DNA from 3 places in the Synechococcus sp. M16.1 genome. Region 3 is predicted to be linked to each of the others. Evidence: predicted binding sites of a transcription regulator. Region 3 holds the regulator's gene; each other region holds the start of a gene.
The links. Region 3 encodes NtcA, which controls nitrogen genes in cyanobacteria. Its sites were predicted from a motif close to GTANCNNNNGNTAC; they were not measured.
Positions count from the first base shown of each region.

Region 1 (10,596 bases), 700 kb from region 3:
GGATTTCGATTGAACATGTCTCGCCCATGCCTGACATAGTGGGCCAACACCGAGCCAGTTGGGGCCGGTTGCGACTCATGCTCTCCGGTTCCACACCCGCCACAAAACTCAGCGTTGATCAGCTGCTGGATCGTTTCGCGAAGGGAACACCTCGCCAGCGACGTCCGCTGATCAAGCAGATCGAAACCCGCGCCGACGAGTTGGCTGCGGTGGGCCCAGACCTTCTTTCTGGCTTTGACCCCGCCGGTGATGACTGGGCTGCAGGTTGGATCTTGCAGGTGTTGCAGCGCCACCATCCCGATGCAGTCACCACTCTCATCCCGTCGTCCGATCGAGGCTGGTTGACCACTGATTCCGGGGTTGGCCTGGATTACGGACCGCTGCAGCAGGAGCTGCTCGATCAGAACTTTGAAGAGGCGGATCGCGTCACCAGCCAGTGCCTGCGTGAATTGGCCGGTGATGCCGCCGTGAAACGGGGCTACGTCTATTTCACAGAAGTTGCGCCGATGTCAGGCGTTGATCTGGTCAGTCTTGATCGCCTCTGGACGGTCTATTCCCAAGGTCGTTTCGGCTTCACAGCCCAGTCCCAGTTGCTGTCAGCCCTCGATGGGCGTTACGAACGCCTTTGGCCCCGGATTGGCTGGAAATGTGATGGCGTCTGGACGCGTTATCCCGGTGCCTTCACCTGGTCGATCGAGGCTCCAGAAGGGCACATGCCGTTGATCAATCAGCTCCGTGGCGTTCGCCTGATGGATTCCCTCTTGAATCATCCGGCACTTGTGGCCCGCAGATCCTGACGGGGCTTCCCATCAACGGTAAGTTCGAAACACCGACGTCAACGGGCCCCACTGTGCCGTCCAAGAGGTTCCGTGTTCGCCGCATACTCACGCCCAACTGGATGGTCTGGCAGGTTCAGGATGAGGGTTGCGGTCTCCCACAACAGTCCCGCACAGCCACCCTGCCGCCGGCTCTCGATGCTCCCAGCGGGCGTGGGTTGTTCCTGATCCATCAATGTTTTGATGATGTGCGCTGGAGCCGCCGGGGGAATCGCCTGCAGCTGGCCTGCCGTCGGCCCGTCAGTGACGCGGACAGCCCGGATCCTTCAGCTCTCCTTTGAACCACCCCAGTGCCTGTTGGGTCAGGTTCTCCACGTCGGCGCTGTCCCCTTGGCGGAGCAGTTGCACCATCGCTGCAGCCAGTAACTCAGCTCCACGCCGCTGTCGGTTGCTCTTCAGCTGATGCCAGTCGCGATCGCCGATGCGGAGCAACTGGTGCAGTTCTTCCGCCTTGGCTGTAGCGGAGTCGGGCCATGGGGCGTCAGGTGAAGTCATCCCTGAATCATCAGATCGATCTAGTTTCGGTTTTCTTGGGTGCAATGGCGTTGAACAGCGCAAAGGCCAACGACGCGTTCGTGAACTGCGTTGGTTGCACCATGCCTCACGGCTGGTGTTGCAAGGGCAATGTCAGGCCCATGTCCGGTCGGGTGTTGCGGCGCGGCGATGGCTGCAGCGCCGCAAACTTGCTGCGAATCTGATCACGCAACGGCCTGTGGGCTGGGCCTTCTCCCCAGTGTCTGGAGAGCGCTTCTGGAGATCCTTACGCTTCGGTGGAGCAGGCTTTGCCTTGGCCTGGCTGCTGGCGCAGCTTTGAACGCATCAGAAGATCAGGCCACCCGTTGGCGATGGGCTTGGCCAACCACCACCATCGAATTCGAGGCCGGTGCTGATTCCTTCGTGGGTGTAACCCCCGCGGGCTGTGCCATGTCCTGACCGCGCAGCCAGGCATTGTGCAGGGCTCGCCTGCGGCGATCTTCAGACAACACCAAACGATCGGCTGCAGCCTGAGGACTTTCCCCAGGCATCACGGCCGTGCGCAGGCAGATGCCGAACCCATGGGCTTCGACCTGCACATGGCCTTCCATCAGCACCACCTGGAATGTCCAGCCCTCAAGCCAACGCAGCCGGAAGGGATTGCTCATGACGTTCCCTTCGGGATTCAGCACACCCTATGGCTCGCAGCCGTTCGTGCAAGGGACGCTGTCAGGGAATCCCCTCAGCTGGCCTCTGCGATGGGTTTGCGTGCCGACCAGACCCGCGTCATGAAGTGGGTTTCCGCGGTGATGCCTTCGAACCCTGCAGCTGAGAGGCGGGCGTCGATGTCGTCGCCGATGTAGTCGCGGTAGTAGGGCTCATGGAAGACGCGCCGGAAGTTCTCCATCACGGAGGCGAACTTGGCTGAATCGGCCATCTGCACAGAGTCGGCAAGTACGAACACACCACCGGGTTCAAGCACCCGCCAGGCCTCGTTGAGCACGTTCTGGCGGGCGTCCGCCGGAAGTTCGTGCAGCAGGAACACACTGGTGACGGCCTGAACCGATTCATCAGCCAAGGGCAGTGATTCCCCGTTGGCACGGATCAGCTGAACCAGCGATGCATCGCCGTCATTCAGCCAGCGGTTGGCTTGACGCAGGTACGACTCGGAGAGATCGGTTCCGATCAGTTGCGCGTGGGGAACGGCGGCGCGGATCTGCTGCAGGGTCCGGCCGGTGCCGGTAGCCACATCGAGAATCTTGAGGGAACCCGGAGCACGGTCTTCGAAGTGCTTCAAGCCGCGTTTCAGGGGAGCCAAAACCCTGCGTCGCATGGCATCGGCGGTGCCATTGAAAAGGATTTCCACCTGCAGGTCGTAAAGACCAGCCGAATGGTCACTCAGGTAGCCGTCGGTTTGATGGTGAAAATTCTGGAGGTAGTACTCGGGGTAGAGCGCTTTTTCGGTTTCCTTGGGGAGATCCCGCACATTGCGCTCGCGGCGTCGATCCCAGGTGGAGGGAAGATCCATCCAAACCTGCGGGTAGCGGCTGACCCAGTCGAGCCAGGGTGCATCAAACAACAACTGCTCGGGGTAGATCCCCTGTTCGGCGTCCTGCCAGTCCTGTTCCTGGAGTTTCTTCATATCCAGCTGCAGCTCTCCAAGAACTTCGGCGGACACGGGCTCCGTTTTCGGCACTGCATCCGGTGCCAACAGCTCCATCAGCTTGGTGCTCAGCTCCTTGTGGGCCAGGCCCGCGATGCTTTTGCCTTGCTGAAGCGTTTGGTACGCAAGCTTGCTCAGGGGCGTTGACGCCATCGCGGATTCAGACAACGGGACCATTCCAACGAATGAGGCGCACAATCGCGTGGCCAGCAGTCCACAAAAAAACCCGCCTCCTTGGAGGCGGGTCGTGGGATGCACGGGCGCTGATCAAGCGTCGTAGTACATGGTGAATTCGTGGGGGTGAGGCCGCTGGCGCAGCTGTTGCACCTCCTCGTACTTCAGGTCGATCCAGTTGTCGATGAAGTCGTCGCTGAACACACCTCCGGCGGTGAGGAAGCCGCGATCGGCATTCAACGCTTCCAGGGCACCGTTGAGGGATGCGGGGACCGTGGCGATCTTCGAGAGCTCTTCAGCCGGAAGTTCGAACAGGTCGCGATCTTCGCCATCGCCGGGATCGATCTGGTTCTTGATGCCGTCCAGACCAGCCATCATCATGGCGCTGAAGGCCAGATAGGGGTTGGCGAGGGCATCGCCGGAGCGGAACTCGAGGCGCTTGGCCTTCGGGCTCGGGCCGGTGAGCGGGATCCGCACGGCGGCGGAGCGGTTGCCCTCGGAGTAGACGAGGTTCACCGGGGCTTCGAAACCGGGCACCAGACGCTTGTAGCTGTTGGTGGTGGGGTTGGTGAAGGCCAGGAAGGCGGGGGCGTGCTTGAGGATGCCACCGATGTACCAGCGTGCCGTCTGCGAGAGGTTGGCGTAGGTGCCTTCGCCGAAGAACAGGGGCTGACCGCCTTTCCAGAGGCTCTGGTGCACGTGCATGCCGGAGCCGTTGTCGTTGAAGACCGGCTTGGGCATGAAGGTGGCCGTCTTGCCGTACTTCTTGGCCACGTTGCGCACGACGTACTTGTACGTCATCACGTTGTCGGCGGCCTGGATCAGCTCAGCAAATTTCATGCCGAGTTCGTGCTGACCCGCGCCTGCTACCTCGTGGTGGTGCTTCTCGGTGGGAATGCCCAGCTGACCCATCAGCAGGAGCATCTCGGAGCGGATGTCCTGAGCGGTGTCGTTGGGAGCGACAGGGAAGTAGCCCTCCTTCTCCTGAATCTTGTAGGCGAGGTTGCCGCCTTCTTCGATCCGTCCAGTGTTCCAGCCCGCTTCGATCGTGTCGACGCTGTAGAAGGAGCCCCCTTCAGCCGAGTTGTAGCGGACGTCGTCGAAGAGGAAGAACTCCGGCTCAGGACCGAAGAAGGCCATGTCGGCCAGGCCGGTGCTGGCTAGATGATTCAGTGCCCGCTGGGCCAGGGCACGGGGGCAGCGCTCGTAGGGCTGGCCGGTGCGTGGCTCCTGAATCGAGCAGATCATGCTCAGGGTTTTGTGCCGGTAGAAGGGGTCCACCCAGGCCGTGTTGGCGTCCGGCACCATGGCCATGTCGGAGGCCTGGATGCCTTTCCAGCCGCGGATGGATGAGCCGTCAAAAGCCAGGCCCTCAGTGAAGGATTCTTCCTCCAGCAGATCGGTGCACACCGTCAGGTGCTGCCACTTGCCGTGCAGATCGGTGAATTTGAGGTCGATCAGTTCGATGCCTTCGTCCTTGATCTGGCGCAGGACGTCCTGGGGGGATTTCGACATAAGAAGGGACTGCTCGACTGAATTGTGCAGTGATGTGACCGTATATAGCCACAAGACACCATTTTGTATCAAGGGGTACGTTTCAGCAGCTGGAAGGCGACTGCGTAACCGTTTCTGTCAACTTGGCTGAAATGCAGGCACGCCAAAGGATCTGCCCGCCTCAACGGTGTTAGCTTCCGCTGGGGGATCCTCTGGAGATTCAGGGACATGCGCGATGCAATCAGCGGTCTGATCGGTCGTTACGACCAGCTGGGTCGCTATTTCGACCGCCCGGCGATCGACAGCATCAATTTGTATCTGGATGAATCCGCGCTGCGGATTCAGGCCGTAGAGCTGATCAACGGATCCTCGGCCGAGATTGTGCGTGAGGCCAGCCAGCGCCTGTTCCGGGATGAACCCGATCTGTTGCTGCCTGGCGGCAACGCCTACACCACCCGTCGGCTCGCCGCCTGCCTGCGGGATATGGACTATTTCCTGCGTTACGCCAGCTACGCCCTGGTGGCAGGCGACTCCACGATCCTCAATGAGCGTGTGCTGAACGGACTCGACGACACCTACAAGAGTCTCGGCGTTCCCACCGGCCCAACGGTCCGCAGCATCGTTCTGTTGGGAGAGGTTGTTTCCGAGATGCTTTTGGCCAACGGTGCTGCATCCGATCAGCTCGCCACCGTTCTTCAGCCGTTTGATCACCTGGCCAAGGGCCTGGGTGAAACCAATGTGCGCCAGCGCTGATCCAGCACGCTCAACGCAAAATCCGAACAGATTGCAATCAAGCCTCCCTCACCCCTTCCAAGGGGCGTGACTGCGTAGGCTCAACACTCGAACCAATGAACAGGGCTTTGGCGACGACGAACTCACTCCTCTCTGTTGACGATCGTCACCGCAAAGCCTTTGCACCGATCGGCACACCCGACCGCCTCCTGCTTGGACCAGGCCCCTCCAACGCCCATCCAACAGTTCTGAAGGCTCTGTCGCGAACCCCGATTGGTCACCTTGATCCTCTTTATGTGGATCTGATGGGCGAAGTGCAGGAACTGCTGCGTTACGCCTGGCAAACGGATAACCGCCTCACGCTTCCGATGAGCGGCACCGGCAGTGCTGCCATGGAGGCAACCATCGCCAACACCGTCGAGCCTGGAGACACCGTTCTGGTGGCGGTGAAGGGATATTTCGGCCTGCGACTGGCTGACATGGCCGGCCGCTATCGCGCTGAGGTGAAGACCATTGAAAAGCCCTGGGGTGAGTGGTTTTCCCTCGATGAGCTGGAAGCTGCCCTGATTGAGCACAAGCCCGCCATCCTGGCGATGGTCCATGCCGAAACCTCAACGGGTGTCTGCCAACCCATGGAGGGCATCGGCGACCTCTGCCGGAAGCATGATTGCCTTCTGCTGCTAGACACAGTCACCTCTCTGGGGGGCGTTCCGCTCTACATCGATGAGTGGAAAGTCGATCTCGCCTACAGCTGCAGCCAGAAGGGCCTGAGCTGCCCTCCCGGTCTCGGACCCTTCACCATGGGCCCCCGTGCCGAGGCCAAGATGACAGCCCGTCAGGGCAAGGTGCCCAACTGGTATCTCGACGTCTCCTTGTTGAACCAGTACTGGGGCAGCGACCGCGTCTACCACCACACCGCGCCGGTCAACATGAACTTCGGCATGCGTGAGGCCCTGCGTCTCCTGGCTGAAGAAGGTCTCGACCAGGCCTGGGCACGCCATCGCAGCAATGCGGAGATGCTCTGGAACGGGCTGGAAAGTCTCGGCCTTTCGATGCATGTGCCGGCCGAGCGCCGACTGCCCACCCTCACCACAGTTCGCATCCCTGAAGGTGTGGATGGCAAGGCCTTCAGTCAGCACCTGCTTAACAACCACGGCATTGAAGTTGGTGGTGGACTCGGCAGCCTGGCCGGCAAAATCTGGCGTATCGGCCTGATGGGCTACAACTCCACCCCTGAAAACGTGAACCGTCTGCTCAACCTGTTTGAGACAGAGCTGCCTCGCTTCAGCGGTTCCGTCGCCGCCGCCGCCTGAACCAGCGTTCCAGCTGCTCCCTCGCCTCGGGTTCGCACACGCCCTGAATCACGTTCATGTGGTGATGGGCACTGGCATGGGTGGAGAGGTCAAGGCTTCCCCCCAGGCCACCGCGCTTGGGATCTGATGCCGCAAAAATCACGGTTCCCATGCGGGCCTGCACCAAGGCCCCCGCACACATGGGGCAGGGTTCGAGGGTGACGATCAGGGTGCAGCTGTTGAATCTCCAGTCGTCCTGAACGATCGCTGCCTGTTGCAAGGCCACCAGTTCGGCATGCCCGAGGGGATCCCTGTCGTTCTGGCGCCGGTTCCGCCCATGGCCGATGGCCCGGCCCTGTCCATCCAGGATCACTGCGGCCACCGGAACTTCTCCTTCCGCTCCAGCCTCCTCCGCGCGCTGGAGCAGAACATCCATCCAGCGAGTGAACTCATCCCGCTGATCCACTGCTGTTCCACGTTGTCCTTTGAGCACCATCCCACGAGACGCGAAGATCGGTGCAGTTCACGGGTCTCCGTTGCAAGCCTGTTCCGAGTCTCAGCACCCACCGGATCGGCTTGCTCCGTTCGCCATCCCCTCGGCCGAAGACCCGGTGCTGAGGAACTTCCTGCATCGCAGTTCGGATCTGCTCTGCCGTTGGATCGGCTCCGCTGATCGATCAAGCCCGGTCCCCGTCATGCGGCCCTTGCCTGACGTGGCACCAGGGCTTGATGGGGCCAGCGTTGAATCGCTGCTCAGTGATCTTCAGCAGGTGATGGATGGGGCGTATCAGCCGTCCCATCCCGGTGCTCTCGCCCATCTCGATCCGCCACCGCTTACTGCGTCGATTGCGGCGGAATTGGTCTGTGCAGGTCTCAACAACAACCTCCTGGCCGAGGAGCTTTCGCCTGGTCTGACCGGCCTGGAACATGACCTCTGCCGCTGGTTCTGCCACAGGATTGGCCTGCCCGCCGGTTCCGGAGGGGTACTGGCCAGCGGCGGGACCCTGAGCAATCTCATGGCCCTGGTGGCCGCACGGGCGGCGTTGAAGGCCAGCCATCGGGATCCTGTGCTGCTATGCAGCCAAGACGCTCACGTCTCGATCAACAAGGCGGCAAAGGTGATGGGGCTGGCGGATGATGCCCTTCAGACGCTTCCCGTCGCCGCGGATGGTGGCCTTTGTCTCGAGGCTTTTGCCAAGCGTTTGAGAGCTCTGCAAGCGGCGGGTCGGCCTTGTCTGGCGGTGGTGGCCACGGCCGGCACCACGGTGCGTGGAGCAATTGATCCTCTCTCGGATCTGGCAACCCTCTGCCGTGATGCTGGGGTCTGGTTGCACGTTGATGCGGCCATCGGCGGTGTGTTCGCCCTCACGGCCCGCCATGCCTCTCTGATGGATGGCATGGAATCTGCCGATTCGATCACGCTGAATCCCCAGAAATTGCTGGGCATCACCAAGGCGTCATCCCTGCTGTTGCTTCGGGATCGAACCCATCTGCGTCAGGCCTTTTCAACAGGATTGCCCTACATGGAGGCGCCCAGGGGGATGGATCACGGAGGTGAGATCGGCTTGCAGGGCACCCGACCTGCAGAGATCCTCAAGCTTTGGCTGGGCCTGCGCCAGTTGGGCGAGGCGGGCATCGAAGCAACGCTCAGCGGAGCTTTGCAACGGCGAACCGCCTTCGCAGCCCAATTGGACCCGGAGAAGTTCACGTTGCTGGCGGGTGACCTGCATCTGCTGGCCTTTCATCCCAAACATGGAGACGCTGCTGCAGCAGGCCGTTGGAGTGAAGACACCCGGCAAATGCTGCTGTCTCACGGCTACATGCTGTCGCGACCGTTCTACGGCGACCGTTTCTGCCTTAAGGCGGTTTTTGGAAACCCCCACACCACGGCTCAGCACCTCAGCGACCTGTCGGGACGACTGAATAAATCGCTGGCTCCAGCCTGATCGTTCACAATCGCCATCGTTCGAGATGCTCCGATGCCGGAACAGCAGAAGGGTTCACGCTGGGTTGCCATCGTCACCGGGGCGATCTCCGTGGCGATTGGTGTGCTCTATCTGCTTCTGATCACCGTTCTGGATGCCCGGGGGCCGATGCTTCCCCCTCCTGCTGAGGCCCTGGCCGGGGGGGAAGACGTCCCGCCGCCGACTGCTGAAGGGGTTCAACCACTTGCCGCATGGCACTGGCCAGAAAGCGTTGCAGTGAGAGTTCCCGTCGGTTGAGCTCAAAGGCCTGTTGAACCACGGTCTGCATGCCACCGTCACCCCAGTCCTGGTCCTGTTCGAAGTAGCGCATGAAACTGCTTCCGGCGATTCGGGTGAGCCATGCGGTCACCACCCCCTGGAGCACCTGCCCCAGCACCAGAGTGGGCAAGCTCAGGCTCAGGCTGGTGCCCAGCAAGCTCATGGCCCCCTTGACGATGCCCAACTTGCCCAGGGTCTGTCCAAGGGACAGGGCCAGATCCTTGGCGCGCTCACGGGACATCTCGACCCCATAGATCTTGGCCATCTCCAGGATCATCTGGGCATTCACCGCTGCGGTGCTCAACAGATCCACCCCTGGCAGCGGATTGGCAGCGACAATCCCCGCTCCCATCCAGCTGTAGCGGTCAATGCAGCGTTTGGCTTCCCGAGACCGCTGGTCGTTCAAGAGGTCACGCCCGCGACTGTCGAGGGATCGGCACTGCAGAAGGATGTTGTCGGCAATCAATTCCTCCCCCTCGGCGTGCAGCACAACGGCGAGGCGCTGCAGCAGATCGCTGACGTCAGGCAGCGGCTGCAGCGGGCGACGGCCGGGTTGGGGAATCGATTGAGGAGAGGCGCTGCAGGCCACCACATCAGCAGCGTTGAGCTGTCCCTGGCAACGGGAGCGAAGCACCTGCAGGAGCCTTTTCTCCTCGTCAACTCCGCGTAAATCCCGCTTGTTCAGCACCAGGAGCAGCCGCTTGCCGAGCCCGGCGAGCGAGGTCACGACGGCGTATTCAGAGGCTCTGAGGTCCCCGTCCACCACCACGATCAACAGATCGGCACGAACCGCCCGACGACGGGCTGTTTCCTCCCGGCTGAGTCCTTCGTCTCCGGCTTCCAGGATTCCTGGGGTGTCCACGAGCTGAAGACCACGCTCCAGGCCTTTCAAACGCAGCCGGTAGGCGCGGCTGGTTTTGGTCACGCCCATGGGCGCTCCTACATCGCCGACCATTTCATTGAGCAGGGCACGGATCAGCGATGTCTTGCCACTGGATCCAGTGCCGAACACCACAACCACCAGATCGCCTCGCTTAAGTTCCTCGGCGACCCGGTCGCGTTCGTTCTGAAGGCTGCGGCGACTGATGTCGTCCTGAATGCGTTCGATCAGACGATCCACATGGCCGAGGCTGGTGGTCGCGGCATCCCGCCGGTTCTGTGGAGCCGGGGTGGCTTGGCGTGGGTGTTGGCTTGGGCGTGATTTCAGGCGTTTCCACATCGGCCAACCCACCTGCACCGCCAGGGTGGCCAGCAGCGCGAACCCCAGCAGCAGCACCGGCGTGAGCAACCAGGGAGGCAGGAAGTAACTCAGATCCCACAGCAGGCTGCGGATGGTCTGAACGGCAGCGCCGATCAGCACGAGTGCCACAAAGGCAACGGCGAGACCGATCAGCAACCGGGTTTGGCGTTTCATGCCTGCGTCACACCAGCCTCAGGGCAAGTTTGGGTCAGCCACGGCTGTTGTCACGGAGGCTGTTGTCACGCAGGCTGCTGTCCCCCCGGCGGGTCCAGAGGTCGATGGCAAAGCAGAGCAAGGCGAGATTGATGGCGACATCCGCCCCGTTGAAGATCGGGAAATCGATCGGTTCGAGGGCCAGAAAATCCACCACGTGGCCGAGACGCCAACGGTCAATCCCATTGCCCACGGTTCCGCCTAGAAGCGCTGCTGCGGCGAGGGCCTGCCAGAA
Region 1 covers NZ_CP047954.1:951,517-962,112, forward strand. The annotation lists gene mnmH (tRNA 2-selenouridine(34) synthase MnmH) at 1-37, opposite strand, end outside; gene SynM161_RS05420 (GUN4 domain-containing protein) at 78-797, shown strand; partial or broken gene SynM161_RS05425 (ATP-binding protein) at 854-1,117, shown strand; gene SynM161_RS05430 (DUF6439 family protein) at 1,077-1,331, opposite strand; gene SynM161_RS12045 (hypothetical protein) at 1,447-1,650, shown strand; gene SynM161_RS05440 (copper-binding protein) at 1,664-1,978, opposite strand; gene SynM161_RS05445 (class I SAM-dependent methyltransferase) at 2,053-3,126, opposite strand; gene glnA (type I glutamate--ammonia ligase) at 3,241-4,662, opposite strand; gene SynM161_RS05455 (allophycocyanin subunit beta) at 4,870-5,394, shown strand; gene SynM161_RS05460 (alanine--glyoxylate aminotransferase family protein) at 5,490-6,686, shown strand; gene SynM161_RS05465 (nucleoside deaminase) at 6,658-7,161, opposite strand; gene SynM161_RS05470 (aminotransferase class V-fold PLP-dependent enzyme) at 7,202-8,611, shown strand; gene SynM161_RS05475 (YcjF family protein) at 8,733-10,322, opposite strand; gene lspA (signal peptidase II) at 10,357-10,596, opposite strand, start outside.
Region 1: the regulator NtcA is predicted to act here: its motif matches at 4,728-4,741, upstream of glnA (type I glutamate--ammonia ligase).

Region 2 (10,596 bases), 620 kb from region 3:
CCCCGTGGGATCCGACATCCCATCGACCAGGGTGACGCGAACGCCGGCTTCACAGAGAGCTTTGGCAGCACCCCAGCCGGCCCAGCCAGCGCCGATCACCATCACATGGGAACCATCCACGCTGGCAACCTTGGCTTGATCAGGCATCAACCTTTCAGACTCAGTCGTTTTTGGGGGGTTTGATCAGCTCACCGGTCTGCAACGACACCACAGCAAAGCTGCCCACAAAGACCACCGCCACCAAAGCGAGGAAGGCCGCAGTGAGATTGCTGATCTCAAGCTGCCCGAGCATGAAGGCCAACAAGGGATTCATCAAAAGCAGCAATGGCTTTTGAACTTAAACGGACTCGTCGTTGTTCAGATTGCCAAGAACCACGCCTGCCATCGACAAACCAATGGCAAGCATCACCACGGCTTCGATCATGCGGCTTTGGTGGAGATGCTCGGCGTCTTGAGCAGAACCGCCGCAGCGGATGCATTAACCGTCGCCTGTCCAGAGGAAGCGGATTGCGCCTGGGGCTGCCAGGTGGATGCTGCTGAGCAACGGGTGGGATTCTTCAACCAAGAACTGCGACCCATCAACCTTCAATCAGCTGAGGTAAGGATTGCGGCTGAAGCTCAAAAGATCTGTCTGATTGGCGACCGACGCCAAAAGTGAGCTGTTTCTTGATCAAGCACTAATGGCGTCAGGCGTTGCTGCCGACAAGCGATCACGGATCTGAACAGCGGCCTGGCAATAGGCCGCCCATCCCCCCATGCGCCTCAGATCGGCACGGCCACGGTCATCGACGGCATTCGACACACAAACACCCTCCACTTCTGCTTTTTCAAACGCCGCCAACAAGGGGATTTCCGCCTGCATCACATCCACATCAAAACCCTCCAAAATTTGGCGTGCTTCCTGCGCAAGCCGTTGTTTTCGGCTGTCCACCTTCACCAACAATGCGGCATGCATGGTGTCCATCTGCCTGAGGATTGAGGAGAGTTCAACAGTGAGCTCAACCGATCTCGCCTGCGGCGTAGTGGGCAGCAAAACAAGATCTGCTCCGGCCGAAAGATTCTTGAGTTCATCCTCGTGACTGCTGGCCTGCCCGTCGGTGATGATCACTTGGGCATGGCGGGTGGCCTTTGCTGCAGCCTCCACAGGCACCACTTCAAACGGAAGCATCCCCCGGGCTGCGTAGGCGGTTGCCGAGCGGTTGCGATCCGCATCAACAACACACACCGACAGGTCCTGCTGGGCCCAGACACAAGCCAAATGAATGCTGGTGCAGGTTTTTGCCACACCACCCTTCTGGCCAAAGACAGTCAAAAACATGGCTGAGGTTCAGATGCGCGGAATGATCGCGTCGTTGGGGAAGAACTCTTCAAACACACAGATGCGGTCGGCCCAACGGGCCTCCACTTCCAAACGCATCAGGCGATTGCGCACCCACATCAAGGTGTCGACATCAATCGGTTTATGGAACTTGTGCTGCTGCGCCTTCACCCAATCATCCTTGCTCTGAGCGCTGTTCATGACCGCGAAAACTGACCTGCCCACACCGTACGGATGGCGTTCTTCGGCGCCATGAGCTTCACACTGAGTAAGCATCAAGGATCACTCAATCGCAGCCGAACTGTTCAGCAGAACAACGAATTAATAGAAGCTTTGAGTCCAAGCCAGAGCGATCAGAGCCTGAACCTCGTGATCGGTAGCCGATCCATCATTCCGACCATTCAAGCAGCGACAGAATTGATTCAATTCACCTTCAGCCGTGATGACCCAGAAAGCACCTCAACTCAAGCCACGCCCGGTGCACACACCACCCAAACGCGCTTGAAGCACTTAAAGGCCTGAATCAACCCATCGGAGCTGAACAGATCTCCTGTTCTGTAACAGCACGAACGACACGTGGATTGACATCACCCTTATAAAAGATTTGTAGCAACTGCTACGCAATCACGTTCACTTCGTCTTCGGCGAGGCGCAGTTCGACTCAGGCCATGGAACGGGGACCTGAGCTTGCTTCGAGGAACCCATCATGACCCTGACCTATCGCGGCCAGAAGTACAACCAGAACAACGCTGCTGCGTCCAACGCTCAGCGCCCAGTTCTTGTTTACCGCGGTCAGAAAGTCGCCCGCTGAAAACAGCACGACGACCTCTTACATGCCCCGCCTCGGCGGGGCTTTTTTATGGCTCATTTGCGTTCAGGATCGGGTTGTTTTGCCTTCCAACGTTCAAACCAAACGGCGACGGCGAGGGACACACCCACGGCAAAGCCAGCACCAATCAGCACCACACCAACTTCCACCGGCATCAACACCACCTGTTGCTACCCCAGATCATCGGACAAGAGCGTCACTGAACCAACGACTGATACGCCTCATTGACGCGTCGGAACGCCTCAGCAGAACCACCGAGATCGGGATGGTGCTGCTTCACCAGTTTTCGATGCGCCTGCTTGATCTCAGCGAGGGACGCGTTGGCCTCCAAGCCCAACACCCTTAAAGCGGCACGGCGTGGATCACGGGCGTGGCCATCGTCCTGACGATCCGTTTGACGTTGGTCCGTTCGGGTGCGGCGACCCTGCCGCCTTGAACCTGATTGGTCCTGCCGCTGACGCAACTGCTCCACCACACGCTGTGGATCCTCATCCAGCCATTCACTGGCGCGAACCCCAAACAAGGCAAACGCCGCCAGAACGGCCGTTGTTTGCTTGTTCGGCTTGGCTCCCACCGCCGCCATGAGATCTGTTCCCAGCCCCCGAACCAACCGATCCAACCGCTGTTCAAGGGTTAAGTGGGCAGGAAAACCACTGCGGTTGAGCTGCTCGATCAACAGCTCCAATCCGCGCTGACGCAGTGCCGTCCATCCCGGCTGCTGAGCCAGGGCCTGCCCCCAGGCCAGCACCTGTTGGCTGCTGATGCGCGGTGGAGCTTGTGCCGATGGCTCAGTCCAGGGGCGATGGGATCTGGGCTCCGTACGAATGCGTTGGCGTTGCTGACGTTGCAGTCGCTCCAACTCACGGTTGAGCCGCAACACCTCGCGACGCAAAGCGTCGTTCTCCGCCAGCAACGCCTCAACATTGCTGGTGACCCGTTGTTCAGGGCGTCCGCCTGACCACTGACGCGGATCAAAGCCCAAAGCGTGTCTCCCGCCTCACCATGGCAACAACTCACCATTGGCATGCCAGAAGCTGCCGCTGGTGGCCATGGTCAAGCCATCGATCCGGGCCAACAGCCCCTTCACCGACTGCTCGGGGGGGATCCCGCTGGGATTGAAGCGAATCATGCGAGTGCGCACCAATCCGGGATGCAAGATCGCCACGGCGATGCCCCGCGGTTCCAGATCAATCGCCAACGACTTTCCGGCCATGTTGAGCGCCACCTTCGACATCCGATAGCCATAGGAGCCTCCCGAACTGTTGTCGTCGATGGACCCCATGCGGCTGGTCATCAGCACCAACTTCGCTCCGTTGGGCATCTGATCCACCAACGCCCTGGCCAGCAGCAAAGGAGCAAGGGCGTTCACCTCAAACTGGCGGCGAATCCCGGAGGGATCCAAATCCATCAGGCCCATCGACTGCAAAATCCCGGCATTGAGGATGACGCCATCGAGGGGCAAACCATCCAGTCGCCGCATCAGGTCATCAATGGCTTGGCTGTCGCTCAACTCAAGGCCGGCTTCCACCCGCACCCCTAGGCACTCCAGTTCATCACTGGTTTGACGGCAAACGGCCACCACGTCATCGCCACGGGCCTTGAGCTGCCTGCAGTATTCCAAGCCGATCCCACGGTTTGCGCCGGTGACCAGAAACGTCGCCATCGGGAGGTTTCAGCAACCGCCATCCTGCCGGCTCTTGCGTCGATCCCCTGACGCGATCACGCCGGGAAATCCCCCTCGACGCCGTACTGATGCAAACACTGTTTCACCGTGAGCACGGAGACCGTGCTGCCGGTCTCTGCATCCACCAGCAGATAAGGGCAGCCTCGGAGCACGCAGCGTCGCCTTGCGTCGATATAGGCATCAAAAGCGTTGGCATGGGAACACTCCTCCACCCAACCTTCACTGCTGAGATACCGCGTGAGGATCATGCCCACAGGCCCCTGGGCCACCGGTTATGGCTCAGGACATTTCACATCCAAGAAAGAGCCTTGAAGTCTTCGGGATCGCACCGGCTCGGGGAACGCCGAAGCAAGGCAGATCAATGGGGTTCAGCTGATCCCTGCACAACGGTGACCACCTGATTCCAGGTGGCATGCACCACGCGATAGGTCTTCAACGTGGCGCGCGATTTGGTGCGGGCATTCACAAAGGCTTTGAACTCCGTTTTGAAGCAGATCTCCTGGATCCACTGCCCTCCTGTATCAAGCCTCTCGATGCAATACATCAGAGATCTAGCGGTTAAAAACATCACAACCGCAAAACATTTGCTGAGCACAAAATCGAAAGGTGCTGTTCGGGATCAATCAAAAAAAAGCCCCCGCGCTTGGCGGAGGCTCAGGTGGTGTGAGGAGTCGACGATTTTGCAACTGCCGACACCGATTTCATAGCTCGATTTCAGATCAGCAACGGCCCCGGCCACAAAGCTTTATCCGCTACAGATAAAGAACACTGGCGCGACAACGCCGGAGCGCATCACGCACAGCCGCCAGCCTCGTTTCGTCCGGCCGATGCAGTCCGGCAGGCACCACCATCTCGTCGTTCGCATCCAGATGAACCCGTGCCGAGAACCAGGTGCCAGGTCCTGGCACAGACGCACGGCAGATCGGATCCTGGTTTGCATCCAAACGTCGCTCGATCAACCAACCCTCCACCCGATCCAAGGGCTGAAACGACGTGGAGGCAGAGGCAACGGACGCCATCAGGGTGAGCAGCAACAAACGCAGGGCCTGCATCACAAGGCTGGGGCAAGCGAAGCGCACCCATCGTCACAGAGAACACCGGTTCAACCGCGCCGTTGCGTTAGAAGGGCTGCGTCGCGGAGCCGTCGATGCCGTTATTTCGCTGTGAAGGGTGCTCCATGCGCATCGAGCGCTCGATGGCGGCGTACTGGCGCAACAAGGGGAAATTGCTGTGCTCATCGTGTCTCGACCGTCAGGAGATACCTGTGAAAACGGCCGAGGGAGGCAGAAAGCAAGGTTCTTCCGAATTCCGTGCCAACAGCAACAAAAGCTGACGCCAGCTGTGGGAATGATGCTCAGGTCGTTCCCTCCCCCCGATCCATGGGTTTCCTCGCCGTCGCCGGATGCGTGCTCCTGGCCTCCGCCATGTCTGCTGCACTCACCACCAAGCCTTCCAAAGCCTGAGCGTTCAAAACGCCAGCAAAAGCTGAACAAAAACCGGGCCAGGCCCGGTTTTTTTATGGCGCTGAGCTGTTAGCCATGGATCTTTTCTCTTGCAAAAGAGATTTAGAACTGCAAATCAGATGTGCATGGCGCCCCCTCACGGCTGTAGATCCTTGATCCACTGAGCAAATCCCATGGAGAGCATCAGTCGCATCTGCGCCACATCCAAGGGCACAACCATTGATGCCATCGGCCAGGGCCGCTATCGCGTCTGCAATCGACAAGCGGTGTGCTCTGACGTTGAAGGTCTCTGGCTGGCCTATGAAATTCTGCGGCGTCAGGAACAATCCTTAAGTTGATCGTTGCGGCCAAGAATAAGTATCAACACTTACAGCGCTTGAGTGTTCAGCACGTAACACTTGGTGCACCCCGGTGAGGGGTAATGCGTCGACTCCGGGAGGGCCTAGGGAACCCTCCTTTTTTATGCAGTTTTTCAGAAACCCAGCGTTCCTGCACTGTCCTCCCCGAACTCCAGGTAAAGGCAGCGGGCATCCTCAGCCCGGCCGCAATCAATCAGGTGTTGAACCCGTTCGCGCCACCACTGCGACACACCAGAACTCAACTCTTTGTTGGGCAGACCACCGAAGGATTCACTCACAGCAATCATTCGTGCTGAGCAAACGCTAAGCAGCACTATTGACAACGCGAATTGGCTTGTTACCTGCTGTTAGCAGCTGTTGTTACCCAAAGGTGTTGCCGTTCCAACCCCAACAGCTGGCCTGCACATCCTCAAAACCGATGTACACCCGGTTGGCAGGGATTCCCGTGCGTGCCTGGATCAGTTCACAGAATGCGGCCGTCATCGCGGGCGGACGCAGGGCACCGATCGACTTCACCTCCACGTAGGCACAGGGCTCGTGGCTCCCGGCGAAGGTCATCGGCACGCCCGTCTCCAGGAGCGTCATCACGTAGGCCTCCGGCTTGCCCGTCTGGTTGGCCAACTCAGACGAAAGCTCCTGCAGCAACGCCGATCCGTCTTTCAACGCTGGAAGCGACGTGCGCACATTGATCAGAGGCATCGGCCCAAGAATGCTGGGAGAAGCTTGGCACTCTCGGGCCAGGAGTGCCAAGCCCTGGATGTTGATCCAAGTGAAATATTTCCACAAACAAAGAGCATCAACCTGAACAATTCGAAGAAAGAAAGGCTCATAAATTTCACACAAAAGTGATCAGCTCAATGATCCTTCTTCACTTCTTTGGCCTTGGAGACGTTCTGCGTCGCTTTGAACTCGAGCAGATCACAGGTCTCACAATCATGGGATTCAGGCCACTGAGCCTGGATGAATTGATGCACTGGTCGCAAAACATGGCCGACCAGCACCACTGGGATGGGGAGGCGATTCGTCACGACGTAATGAGCACCTGGCTCGATCAAGCCGAAGACATCACCCACTGGAGGAATCGGCTGGATCAAGCCCCTGCTGAGGTTGAACTGTTGGCTGGCATTGGCGATCAGCACACCTGGCGTGATCATTGGGAAGGCTTGCTGCGCCAAACACCGCGTGCCGGCTGGTCATAACAAGCGGAGTGCAATGACAGGCTGTCCCCCGATCAGCGGACGCGAAGCGGACATCGCCGCTGTGATGCTGCCCCCGCGTCACGTGTGGGCCAACAGCGCGATCGATCTGGAACAACTGCGTTCCGGATTTGCCTGTGCTCTTCACATGCACCAACCAACGGTGCCGGCGGGGGCGAACAACAGCTTGATCTCCCATCTTCAATACATGCTCGATCACCCCAACGAGGGTGACAACCACAACGCAGAGCCATTCGCCCACTGCTATCGGCGTCTTGCCGACCTGCTGCCTGAACTGATCAACGAAGGCTGTAACCCAAGAATCATGCTCGACTACTCGGGCAATCTGCTCTGGGGAATCGAGCAGATGGGGCGCGGCGACATTGGCGATGCACTCCACTACCTCGCCTGTGACCCTTTGATGCAGGGACATGTGGAGTGGCTTGGAACCTTCTGGAGCCATGCCGTGGCTCCATCCACACCCATCCCAGACCTGAAACTGCAAATCAACGCCTGGCAACAGCAGTTCGCGGCCTGTTTTGGCAGCGCTGCCCTGGAGCGAGTCAAGGGGTTCTCACCGCCGGAGATGGCTTTGCCCAACCATCCCGACACCCTGTTCGAATTCATCAAAGCCCTCAAAGAAGCTGGATATCAGTGGCTTCTGGTGCAAGAGCACAGCGTTGAACGCATGGACGGCAGTCCACTGCCGCGCAGCCAATGCTTCATTCCCAATCAACTTCTCGCCAGAAACAGTCGAGGCGAGGAGATCAGCATGACGGCATTGATTAAAACCCAGGGGTCTGACACCAAACTTGTGGGCCAGATGCAGCCTTATTACGAGGCATTGGGTTGCGAACAGCAACGTCTTGGTGACGTTGCACTGCCATCCCTGGTGAGCCAGATCGCCGACGGAGAAAACGGTGGGGTGATGATGAATGAATTCCCAGAGGCGTTCCGGCAGGCCAATCGCCACATCCGTGACAACCCCAACGGCACCGTGGCCATCAACGGCAGTGAATACCTTGAGGCCCTGGAGCGCAAGGGCGTGAATCGCCACCACTTCCCCACCATCCAGGCCGTGCAACAACACCGCCTTTGGCAAGAGCTTGACAACAACGCCTCAGCCGAAGCGATGGAAGAGACCATCAGCAAACTGAGGGCTGACGACACCAGCTTCAGCATGGAGGGTGCGTCCTGGACCAACGACCTGAGCTGGGTTGAGGGTTACGCCAACGTGCTGGGCCCGATGAATCAACTCAGCGCTCAGTTTCATGCGCTGTTCGACCCCTCAGTCGCCGCAGACCCCACCACCACCGGGACCCGGGCTTATCAGGAAGCGTTGCTGCATGTGCTGCTGCTGGAAACCAGTTGTTTTCGCTACTGGGGTCAAGGAACCTGGACCGACTATGCCCAGGAGATCCATCGCCGCGGAGAGGAGCTGTTGAATCAGAGAACGGCAACGGCTCCAACCAGCTGAGAAACGCTTTACAGAGCGTTACATTCGTGTAACGTGATGAGAGCTGGACGCACCTGATGGGTGATTACACAACCGCAATCATCGCCATGGTGGGCATTGGCATCGTGTTGACGGCTGCTGTGGTGTTTGCCCTGATGCGTCCCAGTGACATGCCACCCATCGACGAGAACCGCAATTGAGCATGGGAATCGTTACCGAACTGCTGATCGCTGCCACGGAAATCGGAATTGCCCTGCTAGTGGCCGTTTCCCTGCCCGTCGCTGAATCCCAGAACTGATTTCGAGTCAGCCAATACCTTTTAGGCGAAATTCCATATAAATCGAAGCAGCATCGCGCTCACGATCGAGCTCCTGCAGGTCGCTACATCGCGCTTGCATCCAGTACACCGTTTCCCTCCAAACTTCCAGGTGATAACGGCGCTCGAGATTTTGTCCAGAACCGTCCAAAGCTCTACCTGCATCACCCACAAAATCTAAGCAATGCAGAACGGCATCGCCTTCGATGTCAACATTTAGCGACTAGCACTTGCTTCACATCACGATGGCAAGAACGAGGGTCAATGTTCTTTCATCCAGACCAAGTACGGAACAGCACACAGCAGGGATAAAACGTACCCGTTGTTACGACAACGCAGGATCGAGTCAATACTTTGAGCTGATCCTGCCGACGTCACCATGGAGCCCATCGCTCTTACAATTGGCCAACAATTCGACATTGAACAGCGCAGTCGCGATATCAATTCAATGACTGACGTGAAACAGCTTCAGGAGATCAGCAAAGATCTGCTTCTGGCTTGGCAGCAGGAGATTGCCCGCTCACGGGCAGCAGCCAGCCCACACAAGAAATAACGCTTCGTTACAGTTGATTGACCTGCTTGGAAGTCATGAACCTGAGCTTGCCTCAGCAGTTCGAAGCTGAAGCGATCAAGCGGTCCATCAACGAAACCGACGATCTTGACCAGTTGAAAGCTCTGGCACGGGAACTCGCAGATCTCTATGTGCGTCAGAGAGCTGCAACGGCCTGGGTGATCGCCGAGAAATAAGCCTCACACTTTGCTGTCGTTTCGCCAGCGTCGTTCCAAACGTTGACGTGCTTCGTCAACGGTTTGCCCACGGGAAAGAGCTGTTTTGTCGCGATAGGGGCGCGTGATCGACCAAAACTTGAGGGCAGACGCCAGGGCCACCACCAACCATGCGAGCACAATCCAACCCGGATTCGTCATCGTTGCCCAGCAATGCGCTCCATGATGGCGAACGGGACGCGAGTCTTGCCTGCATGTCCCCTCACCAGCGCAACCGTGGATCCTGAGGTGCGCCAGTTCGTGATCAGCCAGTTGGTGGTGATCGCCTTACCAGTTGGAACCCTGTTCGGCATCTGGCTTTGGATGCTGAACTGGGGCGGTCGTTCCCGCAGAGACCAGTGACCTTCCTTGCCGGCCTACTGGCCCCCGTGTTGATGCTCTTCCATCTTGCAGGCCCCGTCCCTGCGGATCTCGGCGTGCGCAACGGGGCGTTGCGCGACTGCCCGACAACAGCTCACTGTTCCAGCCAAAACTGGGCGAGCTCCGACCCGATGGCTGACTTCAGCAAGCTGAGTGGGTTGGTGCAGGAGTCGCCGCGGACAGTTGTGATTGATCAGACCGAGACCTACCTGCATGCCGAGGCCAGCAGCGCTTTCTTTGGCTTTGTGGATGACCTGGAGCTGTTCGCTGATCGCGACAACAACCGGATCAAGGCACGGTCCGAGTCGCGTCTCGGCGACTCGGATCTTGGTGTGAACGCCGCACGATTGGCGGCGTTGCGGGCGGGGCTGGAGAGCTGAAGGCCGGTTAAACCTTGGCGCGACGCAGTTTGCTCAGATCGATGATCATTTCCTTGATGCCAACCACGAATCCGATGGCGGCCAAGGCCACGATGCTCAAGATGATCACCGTGTCGAGCAGCGAGCGAGGATCGATCCAATCAGGCATGGCATGAACCGTGGGCTGATCTCGTATTAGCCAGAGCCGGATAAAATCCCAGCACGTAGCGCGAACGTTCAACACAAATCGTCAGACATGCACGACATCATTTGCCCTCACTGCAATACCGCCTTCAAGGTGGATGAGGCCGGGTATGCCGACATCCTCAAGCAGGTGAGGGATCGTGAATTTGAACAGCAACTGAACAAGCGCCTGGCCCTCGCCGAACAGGACAAACGCAATGCCATCGAGTTGACCGTTGCCAAAAAAGACAGGGAAATGCAAACGCTTGAGGCCCAACTCAAGCAAA
Region 2 covers NZ_CP047954.1:868,061-878,656, reverse strand. The annotation lists gene SynM161_RS05030 (FAD-dependent oxidoreductase) at 1-147, opposite strand, end outside; gene SynM161_RS05025 (hypothetical protein) at 161-313, opposite strand; gene SynM161_RS05020 (hypothetical protein) at 421-579, opposite strand; gene SynM161_RS05015 (ParA family protein) at 671-1,318, opposite strand; gene SynM161_RS05010 (hypothetical protein) at 1,328-1,519, opposite strand; gene SynM161_RS05005 (hypothetical protein) at 1,553-1,840, shown strand; gene SynM161_RS05000 (DUF4278 domain-containing protein) at 2,025-2,129, shown strand; gene SynM161_RS04995 (J domain-containing protein) at 2,344-3,129, opposite strand; gene SynM161_RS04990 (SDR family oxidoreductase) at 3,145-3,810, opposite strand; gene SynM161_RS04985 (hypothetical protein) at 3,867-4,079, opposite strand; gene SynM161_RS04980 (hypothetical protein) at 4,190-4,375, opposite strand; gene SynM161_RS04975 (hypothetical protein) at 4,584-4,883, opposite strand; gene SynM161_RS04970 (hypothetical protein) at 5,009-5,164, shown strand; gene SynM161_RS04965 (hypothetical protein) at 5,468-5,632, shown strand; gene SynM161_RS04960 (hypothetical protein) at 5,767-5,931, opposite strand; gene SynM161_RS04955 (phenylpyruvate tautomerase MIF-related protein) at 6,014-6,352, opposite strand; gene SynM161_RS04950 (hypothetical protein) at 6,511-6,852, shown strand; gene SynM161_RS04945 (glycosyl hydrolase family 57) at 6,866-8,326, shown strand; gene SynM161_RS12020 (hypothetical protein) at 8,383-8,505, shown strand; gene SynM161_RS04940 (hypothetical protein) at 9,001-9,174, shown strand; gene SynM161_RS04935 (hypothetical protein) at 9,210-9,368, shown strand; gene SynM161_RS04930 (hypothetical protein) at 9,372-9,548, opposite strand; gene SynM161_RS04925 (hypothetical protein) at 9,594-9,749, shown strand; gene SynM161_RS04920 (DUF1499 domain-containing protein) at 9,782-10,147, shown strand; gene SynM161_RS04915 (hypothetical protein) at 10,155-10,295, opposite strand; gene SynM161_RS04910 (DUF2130 domain-containing protein) at 10,383-10,596, shown strand, end outside.
Region 2: the regulator NtcA is predicted to act here: its motif matches at 1,925-1,938, upstream of SynM161_RS05000 (DUF4278 domain-containing protein).

Region 3 (10,596 bases):
CCCTTTCGCAGCATTGCCAGCTACAACGCCGGGCCTGGTGCTGTGGCCTCTTGGGTGCAACCCACGAATCAAGACGACGATGCGCTCTGGGTGGAACGCATTCCCTACCCGGAAACACGCTTCTACACCAAGAAAGTGCTGGACAATCTGCTCGGCTACCTAGGCGGCAATCAATCGTTCTGCAACGAGACTGGCGCTGGGATGGGGCAGAAGCGTGCCGGCGACGATGCCAGCGATCACGACCAAACTCATCAGAAGCAGGCAGATCCCGGCGGCGGGCAGAACACCGATGCGGATGAGATCGAGCCTGGCCAAGAGCACGGCTGAGGCCAGGATCAACACGTCGGTGAGCACATTGAGCTTCAGCAGATAAATGCCACCGGTGATCACCACCAGCAGCGTGACCACCAACGTCATCACCCGGCTCGACGCCATCAGCAACGACACCTGGCGCAACAGCAGATCGGGCATGGTGCAGAAGACGACAACCACCTGCGTCTGCAGCAGCACGAGACACCAGAACCAGGCCGCACTCACGCCATAGAGAGACGTGAAGGAGGGCTGAACAATCTGCCAATGGTTGCCGAGCACAACCGCAACGAGAAATAGCACCGTCAACAACGGCGCCCGAACCGGAAGGCTCAGCAGTCGCAGAATTGGCATGGCGTCAAGGTAGCGGCGGCCTTTCGAAGGAGCTGCCAGAGTGATCGCTGCGGTTGACGTGCGATGACAGGCACCCCGGAGTCTTCGCCCCTGGGCACAGCGCAGCGATGGGTGCTGGTGCTGATTGCGGTGGCTCTGGCCATGGGCCTGGTTGTCCTACGCGGTGGCATTCAGAGCGAAAGTCCGATGGAGCAGCTGGCGAGACGATCCCTCGACCCACAAACAGCGTTAACCAACGGACGCCCAACGCTGATCGAGTTCTACGCCGATTGGTGCCAGGTCTGCAGAGAGATGGCACCTTCGATGCTGACTTTGGAGAAGCAATCGCGAGATCGACTCGATGTTGTTCTGGTCAACGTCGACAACCCCCGTTGGCAAGATCTGGTTGATCGCTACGACGTCAACGGCATTCCCCAGTTGAACCTGTTCAACGCTGAGGGGGAAGCCAAGGGGCGATCCCTCGGCTTGCGCAGCGCTGAGGAACTCCAGCTGCTCACCACAGCACTGCTTGAAAATCAGCCGTTGCCGGCCTTGCCTGGCGTCGGCAACATCAGCCAGCTGCTGACGCCCCCCTCCGCGAACAACGCGATGGCAGGGGCCTCGAGCCCAGCCAACGCGGGGCCCCGCAGCCATGGTTGACACGCCTCGCCATGATCACCACAACTCGTCACTCTGACGCTCCCATGGACCGCTTTCGGGTCGATCTGATCGCAGCTACGCCGAACCCGCAGCAATGCGTGTACGCCGCCATGCATCAGGACTACAGCGAAGGATTCGTGGCCGGAGATCGTGCCAACTGGCCTGATGAGCAGCGGGCTGGAGAGATCTGTGTGAAACGCCTGCTGTCGGGAGAGCGCGGCCACTACGGCCCGATGGAGCATGCACAGATCGTGCTGAACGTGGGCTGGTTCCCGCACTCGGTGATGCAGCAGGCCCGCACCCACCGGGTTGGGGTGAGCTTCGATGTGCAGTCGATGCGTTACACCGGTGAACGCATCTGCCGTGCAGCGGATGGAGCCCTGAACCTGGAAGAGGTGTTCTATCTGAGGCCCATCGGCGAGTACAGCGATCGGCAGGGCAAGAAATACGCCTACACCGAAGCACTACGCCAACAGGATCTTGATCTCTGCCGTAGCGCCGCCGAGCGCTACAGGGATCTGCTCAGGGCGGGCTTCGCCGAGGAGCACGCCCGCGGCATCCTTCCCTTCGACTACCGCCAGCATTTTGTGGTGAGCTTCAGCCTGCGGGCGTTCCTGCACTTCATGGACCTGCGGGCCAAGCTCGATGCACAGCTGGAGATCCGCCAGCTCTGTGATCTGATGTGGCCCCACATGGTGGAGTGGGCCCCAGAATTTGCAGCCTGGTATGAGAAGAGCAGGCTGCACCGGGCGCGTTTGGCCCCCTAATCAAAGAGCACTAGACCTTGGCCAGCGTCACCCGTTCCGGTTGGTGCTGGTACTTGCCTTGTCGATCGCTGTAGGTGGTCGAGCATGGATCACCCTCAAAAAACAGCAGCTGACAGATGCCCTCATCGGCATAGATGCGGCAGTCAGCACCAGAACTGTTGCTGAATTCAAGGGTGAGGTGACCCTCCCAGCTCGCTTCTGCCGGGGTGGTGTTCACGATGATTCCAAGGCGGGCATAGGTGCTCTTGCCCAAACAGATCACGGTGATGTTGGGGGGAACCCGCAACTTCTCCAAGGCCACACCGAGGCCATAGGAATGGGCCGGGAGAATGAAATATCGCCCGTCTTCATCCTCATGCAGGGGAGTGGGTTCGAGGTTGGCCGGGTTGAACCGCTTGGGGTTCATCACCGTGCCTGGAACATGCCGGAAGATCAGAAATTCCTGGGGAGAAAGGCGTAGGTCGTAGCCGTAGGAGGAGCAACCAAAACTCAGCACTGGCCGCAGCTTCTGCTCCGGCTCCAGGTGACGGACCAAACCGCTCTGGAATGGCTCGATCATTCCCTGCCCGGCCTGTTCAGTGATCCAGCGATCGCACTTGAGCATCAGAAACCTCGGCGCAACTCCGTGACTTGATCTGCCATCTCCACCACACCGGCGGGGATTGCAGGTCCAGTGATGATCACATCCATCGAGGCGGGCCGCTGCTCAAGGGCTGCAATCACGTCCGCTTCATCCAGGTATCCGAAGGCCACGGCCAGGCCGAGTTCATCCAACACCAGCTGATCGAGATCTCCTTGGATCAGATGCTGGCGGCAAATGGACCAAACCTCAGCAACCGCCTCCGCACCACCGGGATGCCCCGGCGAGGAGAGACAGAGGGGCACTTCCGGCCGTAGCCAGACCAGACCTCCGCAGAGCTGCACCCGGCCGGCCGGTCCCTGCTGCACGCCCCCTTTGAGGAACTGACTGATCAGAACACGACTGCCCAAGCCGGCAGCTCGCATGGCCTGGCTGAGAACACTGGCAAAACTGCCTCGATAGGGCGCCGTATGCACTTGCACCTGTCCTTCGGGAGCCACCAGATGTAGGGGTGGCGGATCAGTGACGGCAGGCAAAGGCCTCAGGCCCGCCCGCTGTAAAGCCTGCTGATCCCGATCCAGGGAATTCTGGAAGGCTTGGGGGTCGGCGAGGCTTGTGGTCATCACGGAAGCATCTGTCCGGGCGACCCCGGCAAGACCTTGAATGTAGCGGCGAGATCACATTCCACAAGGGGATTGACACCACCCATGGTGTTTGGACAGGGCGAGAACCAACCGCCTGCCAGGCTTGACGAACTGCACACCACCAATGAGCCAATCCCCTGAACGCCGCACTGATGGCCGTCGCCCGCAGCAGTTGCGACCGTTCTCGGTGACCTGGAATCCCATGGGGTTTGCCTTGAGCTCCCTTGTGGTTCACACCGGCCGAACCGCTGTTCTCTGCAGCGTTTGCTTAGAGGACAAAGTTCCCCGCTGGCGCAAGGGAGAAGGGCTGGGATGGCTCAGCGCCGAATACCGGTTGCTGCCTGGATCCACCCCACAGCGGCAATCACGGGAGCTGATGAAACTCTCGGGTCGCACCCAGGAAATTCAGCGGCTGATCGGCCGAAGCCTGCGCGCCGTGATCGACATGGAGCGCCTAGGGGAGCGCACCTTGCTGATCGACTGCGACGTGATCCAAGCCGACGCCGGCACCCGGACGGCCTCGATCACCGGGGCATGGCTCGCCCTGGACCAAGCCTGCCGATCACTGGTGGAACAAGGAGTGCTGGAGCGATCTCCCCTGGTCGATCAGGTGGCAGCCGTATCCGTTGGCTTGGTTGATGGCCAAGCCTTGCTGGATCTGGACTACAGCGAAGACAGTCGAGCCGAGGTGGACCTGAACGTTGTGCAGGCCGGCGATGGCCGTCTGCTGGAAATCCAGGGGACTGCGGAGGGAGCGCCCTTTAGTCGCAGCCAACTCAATGAGCTGCTGGATTTAGCGGAGCCGGGATTGACATCCCTGATGCAGGCGCAACGCCAGGTCTTCAACGAGCACAGCAGCGTTACGTAATAACCGCTACATGGCGGCCACCGCCGGCTCCGTAACTTCGCTTCACCAGGGGGTTGTCATGACCAGTAGCCGAGGTTTCAGCCGATACGCCCCGCAGATGGTGGCTCCAGCTCCCAGCGCAGAGCCCGCCAACCGCTCTCTGCTGGAGATCATCCGGGATCTCGATGGCGCCAGCACTGAACTGGTGGACCGCAACAAAACCATCTTTTTCCCTGGAGATCCCGCAGAACGGGTGTATCTAATCCGCCGGGGAGCCGTTCGTCTGTCCCGCGTCTACGAATCGGGAGAAGAAATCACCGTGGCCCTGCTCCGCGAGAACAGCCTCTTCGGGGTGCTGTCACTGCTGACAGGTCAACGGTCCGACCGCTTCTATCACGCTGTGGCCTTCACCCGGGTCGAAATGGTGACGGCACCAGCGACCTCCGTGAAGGCCGCCATCGAAGCAGACACCAGCGTTGGCCTGCGCTTGCTTCAGGGTCTCTCCAGCCGGATTCTGCAGACCGAGACGATGATTGAAACCCTCACCCATCGGGACATGTCATCCCGGCTGGTGAGCTTCCTGTTGGTGCTTTGCAGGGACTTCGGCGTGGCAGATCAGCTGGGCATCACCATCGACCTGCGCCTGTCCCATCAGGCCATCGCTGAAGCAATTGGCTCAACACGCGTCACAATCACGCGTCTGCTGGGAGACTTGCGTCAATCCGGTCTGGTTCAGATTGACCGCAAGAAAATCACGGTTCTGGATCCGATCGCGCTGGCCAAACGCTTCAGCTAGGCCTGCCATCGCCCGACTTGTGCAGCGATGAGCGGCTGGGCACTGATCCTGGTTCTGTTGGTGCTCGGGGGCGTGCTGTCGACCCTGGGCGACCGCTTGGGCAGCCGCGTCGGCAAAGCGCGACTGAGTTTGTTCAGCATGCGCCCACGGCGCACCGCCGTTTTGATCACGGTGTTGACCGGCAGCCTGATCAGCGCACTCTCACTTGGCCTGATGCTTCTGGTGAGCCGGCAGTTGCGGGTGGGCCTGTTTGAACTGGATGCCCTGCAGGAGAAACTCCAAGACAGCCGTCAGCAGCTGGAGGCAGCCGAGCGGGAACGGGACAAGACCCAAACGGAAACCAAACGGATCGCCATTGAGCTCGAGCAATCGCAGCAACGGTCCAACACCCTGCGCCTCGAACTGGCTCCTCTTCAGAAGGAGCTGGCCCAACTCGAAGCCGAACGTGAACGCCTCAGCCAGGACATCGCCTCCCGCGATGCGGACATCGAGCGCACGGAAGCCGAACTCAACAGCGTTCGCAGCCGCATCCGAGCCGGTGAGAAGGAACTCAAAGAACTGGAACGCAATCTGGTCGCCTTGCGGCGTGGATCGGTGGTGATCAGCAGCGGACAGACCTTGGCAAGAGCAACGGTTCGACTCGATGCTCCGGACCAGGCCAAACAGGCTGTCGACAGGCTGTTGCAGGAGGCCAATCTCAAGGCCTACGGGAAAGTGCGACCTGGCGAAGCACCCGAACGCCAGTTGATCCGCGTTCCGCGCAGCGATGTGGAACGCCTGCAAAGCATCATCCGCAAACCGGAGACCTGGGTGATCTCGCTGCGCTCAGCCACCAATGTGCTGCGAGGTGAAACAGCGGTTTACGCCTTCCCAGAGGTGCGTCCGAACCGGCCGGTGACCCAACGCGGAGACGTGCTGGCCACCACCACACTGCAACCTGATGAACGCACTCCAGAGGGCATTCGCACACGGTTGAACCTTCTCCTGGCCTCGGCCTATGCCGAAGTGCAGCGGCGGGGATCCCTGACCGAAGGCCTTCAGTTCGATGGATCAGCCCTCTCCCAACTGGCCCAGACCCTGATGGAAGGACCCAGCCAAAGCGTGGTCTTGGACGTGATTTCCGCAGGGGTCAGCGACAGTGCCGATCCTGTCGTCGTCACCATTCAGGCCTCCCCATGAAACGGGTGGCCGTCATCGATCCAGGCCGCTGCAAATGTGGTCTTGTGCTGGCCGATCTTCAGCTCGGCCTCGTGCGCGAAGGGCATGTGCTGGCCCCGGAGGCCGTCGAACCCTGGTTGGAGCACTGGAATCAAGACCAAGCTCTCGACCGCATCCTGATCGGCGATGGCACGGGAAGCCGAGCCTGGATCCAGCGACTGGAACGGCTGGGCCATCTCACCGTGGTTCCGGAGCAGGGAACAACCCTGAGGGCGAGACAGCGTTACTGGGCACTATGGCCGGCTCGAGGTTGGCGACGGATGCTGCCGGCAGGACTGCGCATTCCACCGGTGGATCTTGATGCTGTTGCAGCTTTGGTGATGCTTGAGGAGCACCTGCAATGCCGCCTGAAATGGCCTGAGCCTGCTCCGACGTTCTCGCTCAGAACCTGGCCCGGACCATGAAGGTGTAATCACCCCCCGGTTCCAGCCTGTAATCAGAACGCACCAGAAAACGCCTCAGGGCATCCTCGATCAGGGCACGTCCCAGGGATGGCTCCACCACCAGTTCACCGCGATCAAAGGCCCAGGAAAACTGCCACTCAAACCCTCCAGCAGAAACTTCACCCTCCACGCACTTGGCTTGAAAACACTGGCGGAGCACCCGCAAATGGGCCGTTGTCGCCGGAAGTGCCGGCATCAGTCGACCGACTCCAGGTCGTAGCGGAACCCGTTGATCCAGGTTCCAGCGCGCTCAAAGCTCTGGCGCTGGAGACGTTGAATCCCATCCAGAACAGCATCGAGAACAGCGCCCACACAGGGTTGCTCCGCCTTGCTGAACGGACCAAGAACATGGGATACCGTTCGGGCGCGGCGTTCGGCAGGGTTCTCAGCCGGCGCACCAATGCCGATCCGCAGCCTGGGGAACGCCTGGGTCCCGAGATGCTGAATGGTGCTGCGCAAACCGTTGTGCCCGCCGGCACTGCCCTGGGCCCGCAACCGCAAACGACCCAGCGGAAGATCCATATCGTCCACCAGCACCAGCAATTGGTGAGGCTCCAGGCCGAACCAATCGAGAGCTGCACGAATGGCACGACCGCTGTCATTCATGTAGGTCTGAGGCATAAGCAAGCGCAGCCGCTGCTCACCAACCCCTGTATCGGCTGCAAGACCATGCAACTTGGCTTGCTGACGAAAACTGAACCCAGAGCGCTCACCCAAAAGCTCGAGGGCCATGAAGCCGATGTTGTGACGGGTGCCGGCGTATTTCGCACCCGGATTTCCCAGACCCACCACCAGCTTGAGATCAGTGGTCATACCGCTGGAACGACTCAGTCGCTGGGGGGAAGTTCTTCAACCGGCTTCGCAGCCTCACCGGAAACTTCCGGTTCAGCCATGGCTTTGTTGATCTCGCGTTCGAATTCCTTGGACGCGGATTGGAAGCCCTTCAGGGTCTTACCAAGAGTCCGACCAAGCTCGGGAAGGCGTTTCGGCCCGAAAACCAACAAGGCAACGGCGCCGATAACCGCCATTTCGGGGAGACCGACGCCGAAGATGTTCATGGGTGCAGATCAGCCGAGGCCGTTCCAGTTCACATTGATGCCCTCGAGGATGAGGGACTTGTTGTAAAGCTGAAGAATCACCAGCAGAAACACCAGGAACAGCACCATGAAGATGCCCATCACGGGAGTGGTGCCCCATCCGGGAACCACCTTGCCGTACTCGGAGTTCAGTGGGCGGAGAAGGTCTCCCAGACGGGTGCGTTGTGCCATGGCGACGCTGGGTCTCGGGTGGTTTGAAGTCTCGATACTGTAGGGGCCGACTCCGGTTCGGGGTTGATCCTGTCGAGAGATGTGATGGAAACGTCGTCCCCAGCCCTGTCCGTCGCCATTGGCGTGCTCGCCGTTTTGTTCGGACTCACCGGATTTGGCGTGTATCAGGCCTTTGGCCCTCCATCAAAAGCACTCGACGACCCGTTCGACGATCACGAGGACTGATCCACCACCAGGGAGACGAGTTCTCCTGGGGTGATCACCACGGCAGAAGCGGCCATTGAGTCGGCTTCCCTGCGGACCCTCCACCCCGCTCCGGGGGTCCAGCGACAGCGCGCTGCTCCCGAATTGAGCAGCTTCAGCACGCAACCATCGGCATGGCGCTCCAACCCCACCGGCGTGAGTTGAATCGGCAGCGATGGAAACCATTGACGCTGCTCCGCCGGCAAGTCCGCACACCACCCGGGCTCACGAAAGGCAATGGCCGCCTGAGACACGCCGGCATCGCTCCATGAGCCGGCGAACGGCATGAGGGCCAAGCGCTGGCGATGCCACCCCTGATCAGCGCTGGGATCTGGCCAGGTCGGGCCCCGCAGCAGCGAAATGCCGAGTCGGTCTGAAGACCAATCCACACCCTGGGGGCCGTCCAGCAACACAGCCATCCCGCCTCCGGGAGCCGCCGACTGCGAGGCGAACCAGGAGATCACAGGCACTTCCCAACGGGATTGTTCCCGAGCCGTGATCGGTGCAGCCGGCCGTTCGATCACCCCTCCACTGGTGTCGGCAGCGATGCGGACGGCGGGGGTCGCCAGCGGCAGCTCCAGACGCAGCAACTCATGGGGCTGGCGCCAGTCGATACCGCAGATCAGCTCCAGCCAGGGCGTGTCGGCCTTCAGCCGCAGGTCCAGACGCATGCAACTGGCACCGAGCTGGCGCCGCAGCACCAGATGCGCCACCAGGGGGCCCTGGTCGAGCCACTCCAGGGAATCCGTACGGAGCACGCCCAGGGGCTGAGATCGGTAGTCCGCCGCAAGATCCCAGGCATCCCAGAATTCGCCCCGGTCCCGATAGCGCTCCAACTGCAAGGAAGACGACAACTGATCCCGTCCATCGCCATCCCGCAAAGCCAGCAGTCCGGCCGCGGAGACATCGAGCTCGATCAGACCATTACCCACACGCCAAACTCCCGCCCCCAGCGACGTGATGACCACAGCCTGACGGGGCTCAGCCGCGCAGGACGCCAAGCCTGGTTCACGCCGGAGCGGCACCGAACAAATCCCGTGCTGACGCGGTAGCTGCACCCAGGTACCACCAGCAGCGGCGTTTTGCTGCGGCAGTGAAGCGGCGTCCGCTGACCACGATCCCGCAGGAAGGCGAACCAGAGGCGACCAGGACGCCAAGGGCTGCAGACCCCACCAACTCCACACCGCTGCTGTGTCCTCCGGACGCGGCAGCCTTGCCAGCCGCCGATCGCGTTCCTGGCGGGCCTGGCGCCGGGCCGAGCACCAGACCGGTTCCGACTGGTCAAACACCTCCGGGATCGAGGTTCCCGGAAGGATGTCGTGAAACTGCTGAAACAACAGCGGGCGCCAATCGCTGCAACCGCTGTCGCGACCTGCGATCGCCAATAGGGCTGAGACTGCATCAGCCTCCCGCAAAAGCCGCTCGAGCGTTCGGTTGTGGCGCTTCTGATCCGGACGGCTGGTGGCGCAACCGCGATGCAACTCCAGGAAGAGCTCATCACGCCACACCGGCCAGGCCTGATCGCCCTGCTCCAGCTCGGTCAAGAATTCCCGCACCGTGCCGGCACGGGTGGGCAAAGCTGCCGCTTGGTCCTCCCAGAGCTCGATCTGCTCCAGCAACTCCTCGGTGGGACCACCACCGTGATCACCAACGCCTGGAATCCAGAGCGCCGCCTCCAGCCCCGTGGCCTGATGCCAGGCCCGCTGCTCGTCCAGCATCTCAACGGGATCGGCGCGGCGCCCGATCGGCGGCAGCATCAGGCTGTGCAGTTCCGACCGTCCCCGTGCGCGCCAGCGGAACAAGCGGTGGGGGAAAGGGTTGTCAGCATTCCATGCCAGCTTGTGGGTGCAGAACCAGCGCACTCCGGTGGCGGCCGCCACGGCAGGCAGGCCAGCAGCGAAGCCAAAGCTGTCCGGCAACCAGGCCAACTCATGGGTCCACTCCGGGAAACGGCGGCGGCTGTCGTCCTGACCGAGAGCGAACTGATTCCACAACGACGCCGTGCTGACCAGCACGCAGTCGGTCTCCACCCAGGGGCCATTGATCGGTTCCCAGCGGCCAGCCCGGCTGGCCGCCTGGATCTCCGCAAAAAGAGCTGGCCGATGTTGCTCCATCCAGGCATAAAGCGCCGGCGTGGAATGGGCAAAGCGCAGCTCGGGCCAGCGACGCATCAACGCCAGCGCTGATCGGAAGGTGCGTTCAGCGGCCTGCCAGGTGTCAGCGACCGGCCAAAGCCAAGCCAGATCGAGATGGGCATGACCCAGCCAATGCAACAACCCCCGTGGCGGCTCTGCCTGGTGCAAGTGCGCTGCAACAGCAGCCTGCGCCTCTGCACCGCTGGGATCCAGATCCGCCCAATGCGGCGGCAGGTCTCCGTCCGCCGCCAGATGCAGCTCCAGGGCCGCAGGCAAGAGCGTGCCCTCGGGGTCTAGGCCTGCGGTCTGCGGCTCCAGGTCGAGATGGCTGCTGATCAGAGCTCCATCGTCAT
Region 3 covers NZ_CP047954.1:247,743-258,338, reverse strand. The annotation lists partial or broken gene SynM161_RS11975 (transglycosylase SLT domain-containing protein) at 1-75, shown strand, start outside; gene SynM161_RS11970 (hypothetical protein) at 160-663, opposite strand; gene SynM161_RS01310 (thioredoxin domain-containing protein) at 727-1,302, shown strand; gene thyX (FAD-dependent thymidylate synthase) at 1,347-2,069, shown strand; gene dcd (dCTP deaminase) at 2,080-2,673, opposite strand; gene SynM161_RS01295 (cob(I)yrinic acid a,c-diamide adenosyltransferase) at 2,673-3,272, opposite strand; gene rph (ribonuclease PH) at 3,418-4,161, shown strand; gene ntcA (global nitrogen regulator NtcA) at 4,220-4,936, shown strand; gene SynM161_RS01280 (DUF3084 domain-containing protein) at 4,964-6,115, shown strand; gene SynM161_RS01275 (resolvase) at 6,112-6,558, shown strand; gene SynM161_RS01270 (DUF3146 family protein) at 6,536-6,793, opposite strand; gene pth (aminoacyl-tRNA hydrolase) at 6,793-7,410, opposite strand; gene SynM161_RS01260 (TatA/E family twin arginine-targeting protein translocase) at 7,425-7,655, opposite strand; gene psbH (photosystem II reaction center phosphoprotein PsbH) at 7,665-7,865, opposite strand; gene psbN (photosystem II reaction center protein PsbN) at 7,950-8,090, shown strand; gene SynM161_RS01245 (glycoside hydrolase family 38 C-terminal domain-containing protein) at 8,078-10,596, opposite strand, start outside.